3 regions of the Vibrio sp. B1FLJ16 genome follow, and region 1 is predicted to be linked to each of the others. Evidence: predicted binding sites of a transcription regulator. Region 1 holds the regulator's gene; each other region holds the start of a gene.
The links. Region 1 encodes PurR, which represses purine synthesis genes. Its sites were predicted from a motif close to TNANGNAAACGTTTNCNTNA; they were not measured.

Region 2: KHN79_RS09945 (uracil-xanthine permease family protein) is a predicted target of PurR. The motif match lies at 1,793-1,812, and genes of this name have one in related genera.
Region 3: purL (phosphoribosylformylglycinamidine synthase) is a predicted target of PurR. The motif match lies at 1,149-1,168, and genes of this name have one in related genera.

The regions. Positions count from the first base shown of each region.
Region 1 is NZ_HG992749.1:1,981,149-1,984,436, forward strand. It holds gene torD (molecular chaperone TorD) at 8-655, shown strand; gene purR (HTH-type transcriptional repressor PurR) at 1,093-2,097, shown strand; cyclic di-GMP riboswitch class I at 2,370-2,459, shown strand; gene KHN79_RS09000 (TfoX/Sxy family DNA transformation protein) at 2,576-3,169, shown strand.
Region 2 is NZ_HG992749.1:2,187,535-2,190,822, reverse strand. It holds gene upp (uracil phosphoribosyltransferase) at 1-349, shown strand, start outside; gene KHN79_RS09945 (uracil-xanthine permease family protein) at 491-1,744, opposite strand; gene KHN79_RS09940 (DUF2066 domain-containing protein) at 2,176-3,288, shown strand, end outside.
Region 3 is NZ_HG992749.1:713,040-716,327, forward strand. It holds partial or broken gene mltF (membrane-bound lytic murein transglycosylase MltF) at 1-1,010, opposite strand, end outside; gene purL (phosphoribosylformylglycinamidine synthase) at 1,309-3,288, shown strand, end outside.

The sequences.
Region 1 (3,288 bases):
GCCTGAAATGCAAGAAGTGAAAGCTTTTAATGAAAAACGTGCCGAAATTTACTGGTGGTTTTCTAGCTTGTTCGCCAAAGAGCTGACCGACAAAGATCTAGAGGCTTACCACAGTGTAGAAATTCGTAGTTTTTTAGCTGGCTTAGGTGAAAACGAGTCTCTGAAACTCGCGGTTAATAACCTCGTCGATGCACTAAACCGGCTGCAAGACCGTGAAGACGCTCAGCTTGAATTAGCAGCTGACTTTTGTGAATTGTTTCTTAAAACAGAAAAGTACGGTGCTCTGCCCTATGCTTCTATGTATATCGGTAAATCTGGTTTACTAAACGATAAGCCAGCGGAAGAAATGGCAAAGTTGATGGCAGATTTTGGTGTACAAGTCGATGACAAACTTAACGAACCTGCTGATCACCTAGCCGTAGAACTCGATTTTTTGGGCAACATGATCATTCGCTCCAACGAGTACGAGCAGGAAAAGCATATGGAAGAAGCCTTTGTTCAGCAGAACCATTTCATTGAGCATCAACTCATGTCTTGGTTGCCTCAATTCTCTGCAAAGTGTCATCAATTAGATGAGTTTGGTTTCTATGCCAGCGTTGCACAATTACTCGTTGCATTTTGCAAACTAGACAGTACTTATCTTACTGGTGAATAGGCATTGTCTTTTTTCAGAAAATTCTCACACCAGGTTTGCGGATTTTCTCTTGCGTTAACCTGATTGAAAACACTAACTTTTTTAGCCATCAAAATGTGACTTGAAATACGCAAAATTATTGCTGTTATTATTGCGAGCTCGTCCATATAGAGCTAAAATGTGAACGCAAACGATTAAATATGATTTTCATGTAAACCGCTGAAATAATAGCGGTTTTTGTGTTTTCTTTACAGGTTGAAGTTCGCTATTTCGCTCAATTTAGGAAAATCGGCAGCCTCAGCCTATTATATCGCTACAAACCTTTTACTGTTTCAGGAGAAACCAACGCTATGCGAACTCTGTGTGCAAGCGATTATTGCACTGAGTTTGCGAAAGGGATTAGGCAGAACGGTTTATCTTCAATGGTATATTAAGTAGCTCGATACAGGACACCATTTATGGCCACTATAAAAGACGTTGCTCGATTAGCCGGCGTTTCAACCACCACAGTTTCACACGTTATCAATAAGACGCGTTTTGTTGCAGAAGCAACGCAAGAAAAAGTTATGAAAGCAGTTGATGAGCTTAACTATGCACCAAGTGCGGTTGCTCGCAGTCTGAAATGTAACTCAACTCGTACTATTGGTATGTTGGTAACGCAATCGACTAACCTGTTCTTCTCTGAAGTCATTGATGGTGTTGAGAGCTACTGTTACCGTCAAGGTTACACACTGATCTTATGTAATACCGGTGGTATCTACGAAAAGCAACGCGATTACATTCGTATGCTTGCGGAAAAACGCGTTGATGGGATCTTAGTCATGTGTTCTGACTTAACGGAAGAGCTAAATGAGATGCTCGACCGCCACTCTAACATTCCAAAAGTTGTCATGGACTGGGGTCCGGAAAGTTCACAAGCCGACAAAATCATGGATAACTCAGAAGAAGGCGGTTACATCGCAACCAAATATCTGATCGAAAACGGTCATACTGATATTGCTTGCCTAAGCGGCCATTTTGATAAGTTAGCCTGTAAAGAGCGTATAGTCGGCTTCCGCCGAGCAATGGCAGAAGCAAACATTCCTGTGAATGAAGACTGGATTCTTGAAGGGAATTTCGAGTGTGACACTGCTGTTTTGGTTGCGGATAAAATTACGGCAATGGAAAAACGCCCAACAGCGGTTTTCTGCTTTAACGATACGATGGCATTAGGCCTTATGAGTCGCTTACAGCAAAACGGCATCAAGATCCCTGACGATATTTCCGTAATTGGTTATGACAACATTGAGTTGGCAGAATACTTCTCTCCGCCATTGACGACGATTCACCAACCTAAACGTCGTGTTGGTAAAAATGCGTTCGAAATTCTACTAGAACGTATTAAAGATAAAGACCACGAAAAACGCATTTTTGAAATGCAACCAGAGTTGGTCGTCCGAAATACGGTAAAGAAACTTAACTAACTCTCCATAAGCGCTCTTAATGAGCGCTTATTTTTATCCAGATAAATTAAATTTTTAGTCTCTTTATCGTAGTCCCATACCGTAAAAATAACATTAGTAAAGCACTGTTTTATATAATTACAATCCATATCACACAGTAACTAGCTCATGCATAATCACATCTTTTACATATGAACAAGCACCCATAAATACCTTGCAATTTTTTGAAGGAAAATCACATTTTGATCGCTAAAACGTGATGTTAATTCAAGATAACAAGTATCCTCATATGGTCACGCACAGGGCAAACCATCCGAAAGGGTGGGACGCAAAGCTTCCGGCCTTAACCATTTGATAGAATGAAAGGTAGCGGGGTTGCCGATGGCAAATATGCATATAATGAGTTTACCCTTTAATGACATTATTCTTGTATGTATTTGCTATTCTCTCGGACCTGACTTTTGGTGGCGTAATATTAATTACACCGAGATAACACATCATGGATAAACCGATACTCAAAGATTCTATGAAGCTATTTGAGCCACTTGGCACGATCAAGTCGCGCTCTATGTTTGGTGGCTTCGGGCTTTTCGCAGATGAAACGATGTTTGCACTTGTTGTAAATGATCAACTTCATATACGAGCAGACCAACAGACTTCATCTAACTTCGAGACACAAGGACTAAAACCGTACGTTTATAAAAAGCGTGGGTTTCCGGTAGTTACTAAGTACTACGCGATTTCCAACGACTTATGGGAATCAAGTGAGCGCTTAGTCGAAGTGGCGAAGCAGTCATTAGAACAAGCTAAATTAGAAAAAAAACAACAAGCAACTAGCAAGCCAGACAGATTGAAAGATCTGCCTAACTTAAGGCTCGCTACAGAGCGAATGCTAAAAAAAGCTGGTATTGAATCAGTAGAACAGCTTGAAGAAGAAGGTGCACTAAGCGCTTATAAAGCGATACGTGACTCTCACTCAGCAAAGGTTAGCATTGAACTGCTCTGGGCCTTAGAAGGCGCAATAAACGGCACTCATTGGAGCGTCGTACCTCAATCTAGACGAGAAGAGTTGAAAAACGCTCTTTCGAGATAAGTATTCAGCTAAATTTCCTTAAACTTCTAAAACCGCAGCTTCGTCTGCGGTTTTTTTTTGAAATTTTTTTCTGCCTCAAGCTGTCTATACCTACTGTATCCGTTATGAGTTGGGAAAAG
Region 2 (3,288 bases), 210 kb from region 1:
TGCACGTATTAGTGTTGTCGGTATCTACCGTGATGAAGAAACACTTGAACCAGTGCCTTACTTTAACAAGTTAGCTTCTAACATTGATGAGCGTATCGCACTGGTTGTTGACCCAATGCTTGCAACAGGCGGTTCTATGATCGCAACTATCGATCTTTTAAAAGAGAAAGGTTGTAACCAGATTAAAGTACTTGTTCTGGTAGCGGCTCCTGAAGGTATCGAAGCATTAGAGAAAGCTCACCCAGATGTTGAGCTATACACTGCCGCAATCGATGAGAAGCTAAACGACAAAGGTTACATCGTCCCTGGCTTGGGTGATGCGGGTGATAAGATCTTCGGTACTAAGTAATTCGTTCTTTAGTGAATAGTTAACCCGAATAGAAAAAACAAAGGCTTGGTTTTCACCAAGCCTTTTTTGTATCTCTTATTTCTTAACAAAGAGTTAGAAGAATAAAAGGCACCGCTTTAATAGAGACGGTGCAGACGAAAATTACTTCGCGCTTTCTTCTTCCATTTGTGCGTTGTCCACAACGTGGTTTTCACCCAAATCGTCTGGAAGTACCAGGTTAAGAATGATTGCCACGATACCACACAGGCTCACACCTTGGAGGCTGAATTCGCCAATACCGAAAGCCATACCGCCAATACCAAACACTAATGTAACCGCAACGATAACAAGGTTACGAGATTTATGAAGGTCAACGTGGTTTTTGATAAGTGTATTCAGACCTACAGTTGCGATAGAACCAAACAGTAGGATCATGATGCCGCCCATTACAGGGACTGGAATAGTCTGAAGAATCGCACCTAATTTACCAACCAAAGCCAGGACGATCGCTGTGATCGCTGCCCATGTCATGATCACTGGGTTGAATGCTTTAGTCAGCATAACTGCGCCAGTCACTTCGCTATAGGTCGTATTTGGTGGCGCGCCCACCATTGCTGCTGCCATAGTCGCAACCCCGTCGCCAGCGATAGTGCGGTGCAGACCCGGCTTTTTAAGGTAGTTTTTACCAGTGACATTTGAAATCGCTAACATATCACCTACGTGTTCTACAGCAGGTGCTATCGCCACCGGAATCATAAACAGAATCGCGTTAATATTGAATTCCGGTGCCGTGAAGTTTGGCATTGCCAACCATGCAGCTTGTGCTACCGGAGTGAAGTCAACCACGCCGTAAGCAAGAGACACTGAGTATCCCGCTAAAATACCGCCTGCGATAGGAACCAGCTTCAGAAAGCCTTTTGCAAATACGCTCAATGCAATGGTAGTTAATAGCGATACCGCTGAAATTATTAGTGCCGCATCACCATTAACCAGCTGAACCGCGCCATCACCCGTTTTACCAATTGCCATGTTTACTGCTGTTGGTGCCAGACCAAGACCGATAACCATAATAACTGGGCCAACAACAACAGGTGGCAGAATTTTATGGATAAAGCCCACACCGCGAACTTTAATCATCGCTCCAAGAGCAATATACACCATACCTGCCGCGAGTAAGCCGCCCATTGTTGCGCCGATACCCCAAGTCTGGATACCGAACATGATAGGAGCAATAAACGCGAAAGAAGAGGCAAGGAAAATTGGAACAGATCGTTTAGTGATTAATTGGAAGAGGAGAGTACCGACACCGGCACCGAAGAGTGCAACGTTTGGGTCAAGGCCTGTCAGAAGAGGCACGAGTACCAAAGCACCAAAAGCGACAAAGAGCATCTGAGCGCCTTGTAACGCATTTTTCATAATAATTCCCTATTAAAGATACGCAGACAAATTCGGCGAATAATATCATTTAGCAATCGTTTGCAACAATGATTAGATCAAACTTTTTTATGATTTCACATCGCTAAAGTATGTATTGAGAGAGATTTGGTAGCAAAATTGTCTGATTTATGAGCGTGAATTCATATTTTATGAGATTTTCGGCAAAGAAAAGTATGAAACAACGTGCTTCTTACATTTGAGGTACTACAAGAGCATTACGATACTATTTAAGTCCTACAAACAAGTAAGAAGGTTCTAGGGCGTAAAGATTGGCGAATTAATGTACTCTGATTAGTGTGCATCAAATAACGATAAGTTGTTTGAATTTGAAGCTATTTGCCCGGGTTTGCCTTGCCCAAGGTTTGATAGTTGCTTATCATGCGGTTTCTTGTTTAGAGGAAAATGAAACTATGCGCTATTTAGCTCTCTTACTGATAGGTTGGATGTCCCTGCCAGTTTATGCACTGACTAAGGTAGATATCTATCGTGCCGAAGTGGTCATTGATAGTGAGCAGGAGAACGGTGAATCTTTGGCTCGTGAACAAGGCATGAAAGAAGTCATTGTCAGAGCGACTGGTTCTCAGTCTTCATTAAGCCATCCCGTTGTTGAAAAAGCGCTGAGCTCAAATTCGCGTTATATATCGCAACTCAGTTATGGTCAGGTTAATGGTCAGCCTGGTTTGAAGATGCGCTTCAACGGCGGTCAGATTCATACTCTTCTAACTCAGGCGCAGTTGCCTACATGGTCGACTTACCGTTCGAATATTCTTGTCTGGGTAGTGGAAGAACAAGCCTATGAGCGTAGCATCGCCTGGGAACATTCAGACTCGCAGAATCTTTCACGGTTGCGTGACTCGGCAGATGCCCGAGGGCTGCCTATCACATTTCCTGTCGGTGATTTTGAAGATGTCACAGGTGTAAATGTGTCCGATGTCTGGGGTGGCTTTGCCGAACCAATTGCAAAAGCCAGTCAACGTTATCCGGTTGAAGCCGTGCTTGTTCTGCGTGTGTTAGGCGATCAGGTTCGCTGGACACTATACGATCAATCACCATCTGCAATTCTGATTTCTCACCGCGCGCCTCGTAGTGGCTCTGCATCAGGAACCAATGCTATTGCCGCAACGATTGATGGTATTACCGACTACTACGCAAGTAAGAGCGCGGTAGTTGTGACTGATGAGGCTTCAGATGGTATCACTATGAAAGTGGTGAACGTCAATTCAGCGTCAGACTTTTTCCGTTTAGAAAGTGCTCTGAAGAAACTCAACTCTGTCGCAGGAAGTGCGGTGAAGCGTGTTCAAGGCAATGAATTGATACTTAAACTTCATTTATTAGCGTCAAAAGAAGCCTTTGAAAAAGAAGCGTCATCAATCAAGCAGCTTACTGAGTACCAAGAGTCAGTTCAGCAAATGGAAGAAGTGCTCGTTGTGAAACCAGCTGAAGAGCCACAGCAAGTAGAAGTTGTGGTAGATGAAGCTCAGCTAGGCTCGGGGGTAGTTACCGCAGAAGTTCAGGCAGAGGAA
Region 3 (3,288 bases), 1.3 Mb from region 1:
GGATTTGGCTTTTGGTTTCCAGTGAGATTCCTGATAAGCCAGAGCCGCGATTAAACGCCAGTCAAATTCTTCACTGTATTTCTGGAACAGTGGAGCCCACTTTGGCAGTTTATCGTCAAGTGCGCGGATGAAAGCTCTAGTATCTACATAATCGAAAGCTTCAATATGGCCGATATACTTCTCTTCTAACGTTGCCAGTTCACCTGACTGGTTAATGTTGCCGAAAAACTCTATCAGCATACCGTAGAGGCTTTCATCCTCTGAACGGCGGGTAAACCAGGATACAGTTGATCTTCCGTTAACTCAAAAGCCAAAGCTAAATCAGGATAAAGGCGCTGAGCCAGAGACAGCTCGACCGAGTCGGTGACCGTAAATCGCAGGTCTCCGGTTGAAACGCTTTTAAGTAAGTCTCTCGCATCTGCATCGCCAACGATTTCAAACTGTAATTCAGGGTACTGTTCCTTTAGCGCACTCAGTGTCGGCACATACTGCGATTGCTCGACTATTTTCAGAGTACCGGCAGCGCTACTGTTTTCTTCTGATTCACTGTCTTTCGTTGCTTGATATTTGATTAAGCCCTCAATGTCGCGAGGACGCAGTTGCCCCTTTTTATAGACGACTTGCTGGCTGACATAGTAGTAGGTCGGTCCCGGGCGAAATTGTTTCATGGCTTGAGGCGTTTGATTTAGCCCCGTGGCAATTATATCAATATCGCCCTTCTTCAATGCCGGAAATAAGTCGGCTTGTCGGAAGGCGGGTTTAATCTCAAGTTTCACACCGAGTTCTTCGGCAAACTTGCGCGCAAGTTCGTAATCCAGACCAGCAGGACCATCCGGCCCGATGTAATAAGACAACTGGTTATTGAGTGTGCCAACTCTAAGAACGCCACGTTCCTGGATTTTTTCGAATTCACTTTTTGGATCCGACTCAATTTGGCAGGCAGAAAGTAGTAGCACAGAAGCGAAAAGTAGGACGCTGCGCTTGAGTCGGTTGAACTGGCTAATTTGCATTAATTGGTACTTCTAGGGAAATCTCTGATTACCTTTATATCAAAGCGAAGTGGCGGGGCAAAGTGAATCACACACATCGAGTGCGACATTGCGTACTTTATCGACATTTTGGGTGTAGCGCATATTTGAAGAAAAAATTGACGCAAACGGTTGCTTTTGGTGTTACATCACAAAAACAATTGCTATATAATGCGCTCGCAAAGGAGAGGTAGAATTGGTATAAGTTCGAAATTTTGCTAATAAGTTACTGAATTTATTCCAATATTACCTCAATCAATTGCATAAGAGACCTAAGCACATGAGAATTTTGCGTGGCTCCCCAGCTCTTTCTGAGTTTCGTGTAAATAAACTACTGGAACTTTGTCGTGAACAAGATCTGCCTGTAACTGGCATTTACGCCGAGTTTATGCACTTTGCGGATCTAAAATCTGACCTTGATGAACAAGAGTTAGAAAAACTAGAAAAGTTGCTGACTTACGGTCCAACGATCGAAGAGCATGAGCCTGAAGGTCTTCTACTTCTTGTTACGCCTCGTCCTGGCACTATTTCGCCTTGGTCTTCTAAATCTACCGATATTGCTATTAACTGTGGTCTGGACAATGTTAAGCGTCTGGAGCGTGGTACGGCGTACTACGTAGAAACATCTGCGACACTTTCTGATGTTCAAATCGACACAGTGAAAGCTCTAATCCACGATCGCATGATGGAAACGGTGTTTACTGAACTTGAAGCCGCTTCTGCACTGTTTGCTGTGGCAGAGCCAGCTCCAGTAGCTCACGTTGATATCTTAGCTGGTGGTCGTCTTGCGCTTGAAGAAGCAAACGTTTCACTTGGCTTGGCATTAGCAGAAGATGAAATTGATTACTTAGTAGAGAACTTCACTAAGCTAGGTCGTAATCCAAACGACATCGAGCTGATGATGTTTGCCCAGGCGAACTCAGAGCACTGTCGTCATAAGATCTTTAATGCAGACTGGACTATCGACGGCGTCGACCAAGAGAAGTCTCTGTTTAAGATGATCAAAAACACATTCGAAACGACACCAGACCACGTTCTGTCTGCTTACAAAGATAACGCAGCGGTAATGACGGGCTCTAAAGTGGGTCGTTTCTTCCCAGATCCGAAATCTCGTCAATACACTTACCACCATGAAGATGCGCACATCTTGATGAAGGTAGAGACGCACAACCACCCGACGGCTATCTCTCCTTGGCCAGGTGCATCAACGGGTTCTGGTGGTGAAATCCGTGACGAAGGCGCGACCGGTATCGGTGGTAAGCCAAAAGCGGGTCTGGTTGGTTTTACAACCTCTAACTTGCGTATTCCTGGTTTTGAACAGCCTTGGGAAACAGACTTCGGTAAGCCGGGTCGTATCGTAAACGCACTAGACATCATGCTTGAAGGTCCTCTGGGCGGTGCTGCATTCAACAATGAGTTTGGTCGTCCAAACCTATTGGGTTACTTCCGTACTTACGAAGAGAAAGTGACCTCTCACGCAGGTGAAGAAGTGCGTGGTTACCACAAGCCAATCATGATTGCTGGTGGTATGGGTAACATCCGTGACGAACACGTGCAGAAGAAAGAGATCCCAGTTGGAGCAAGCCTAATAGTACTTGGTGGTCCTGCAATGAACATCGGTCTTGGTGGAGGAGCGGCCTCTTCAATGGCGTCTGGTCAGTCAGCAGAAGATCTGGACTTTGCTTCAGTACAACGTGAAAACCCAGAGATGGAGCGTCGTTGTCAGGAAGTTATTGACCGTTGTTGGCAGCTAGGTGAAGAAAACCCAATCGCATTTATCCACGATGTGGGCGCGGGCGGTATCTCTAACGCACTTCCTGAGCTTTGTGACGATGGCGAGCGTGGCGGTAAGTTCCAGCTACGTGATGTACCAAATGATGAATTGAGCATGAGCCCGCTGGAAATCTGGTGTAACGAATCTCAGGAACGTTACGTTCTTGCGGTTGCGCCAGAGCATATGGAAGCATTCGATGCAATCTGTAAGCGCGAGCGTGCACCTTACGCAGTAGTTGGTGTGGCTACAGAAGAGCGTCATCTAACACTAGAAGACTCGCACTTTGACAACACGCCAATTGATATGCCAATGGATATCCTGCTTGGTAAAACACCGAAGATGCACCGTGAAGCAACGACATTGAAAGTAGATAGCCCAGCGATTACACGTGACGGTATTGAAATCAACGAAGCGGCAGATCGCGTACTTCGTCTTCCAACTGTAGCTGAGAAAACGTTCCTGATTACTATCGGTGACCGCTCAGTA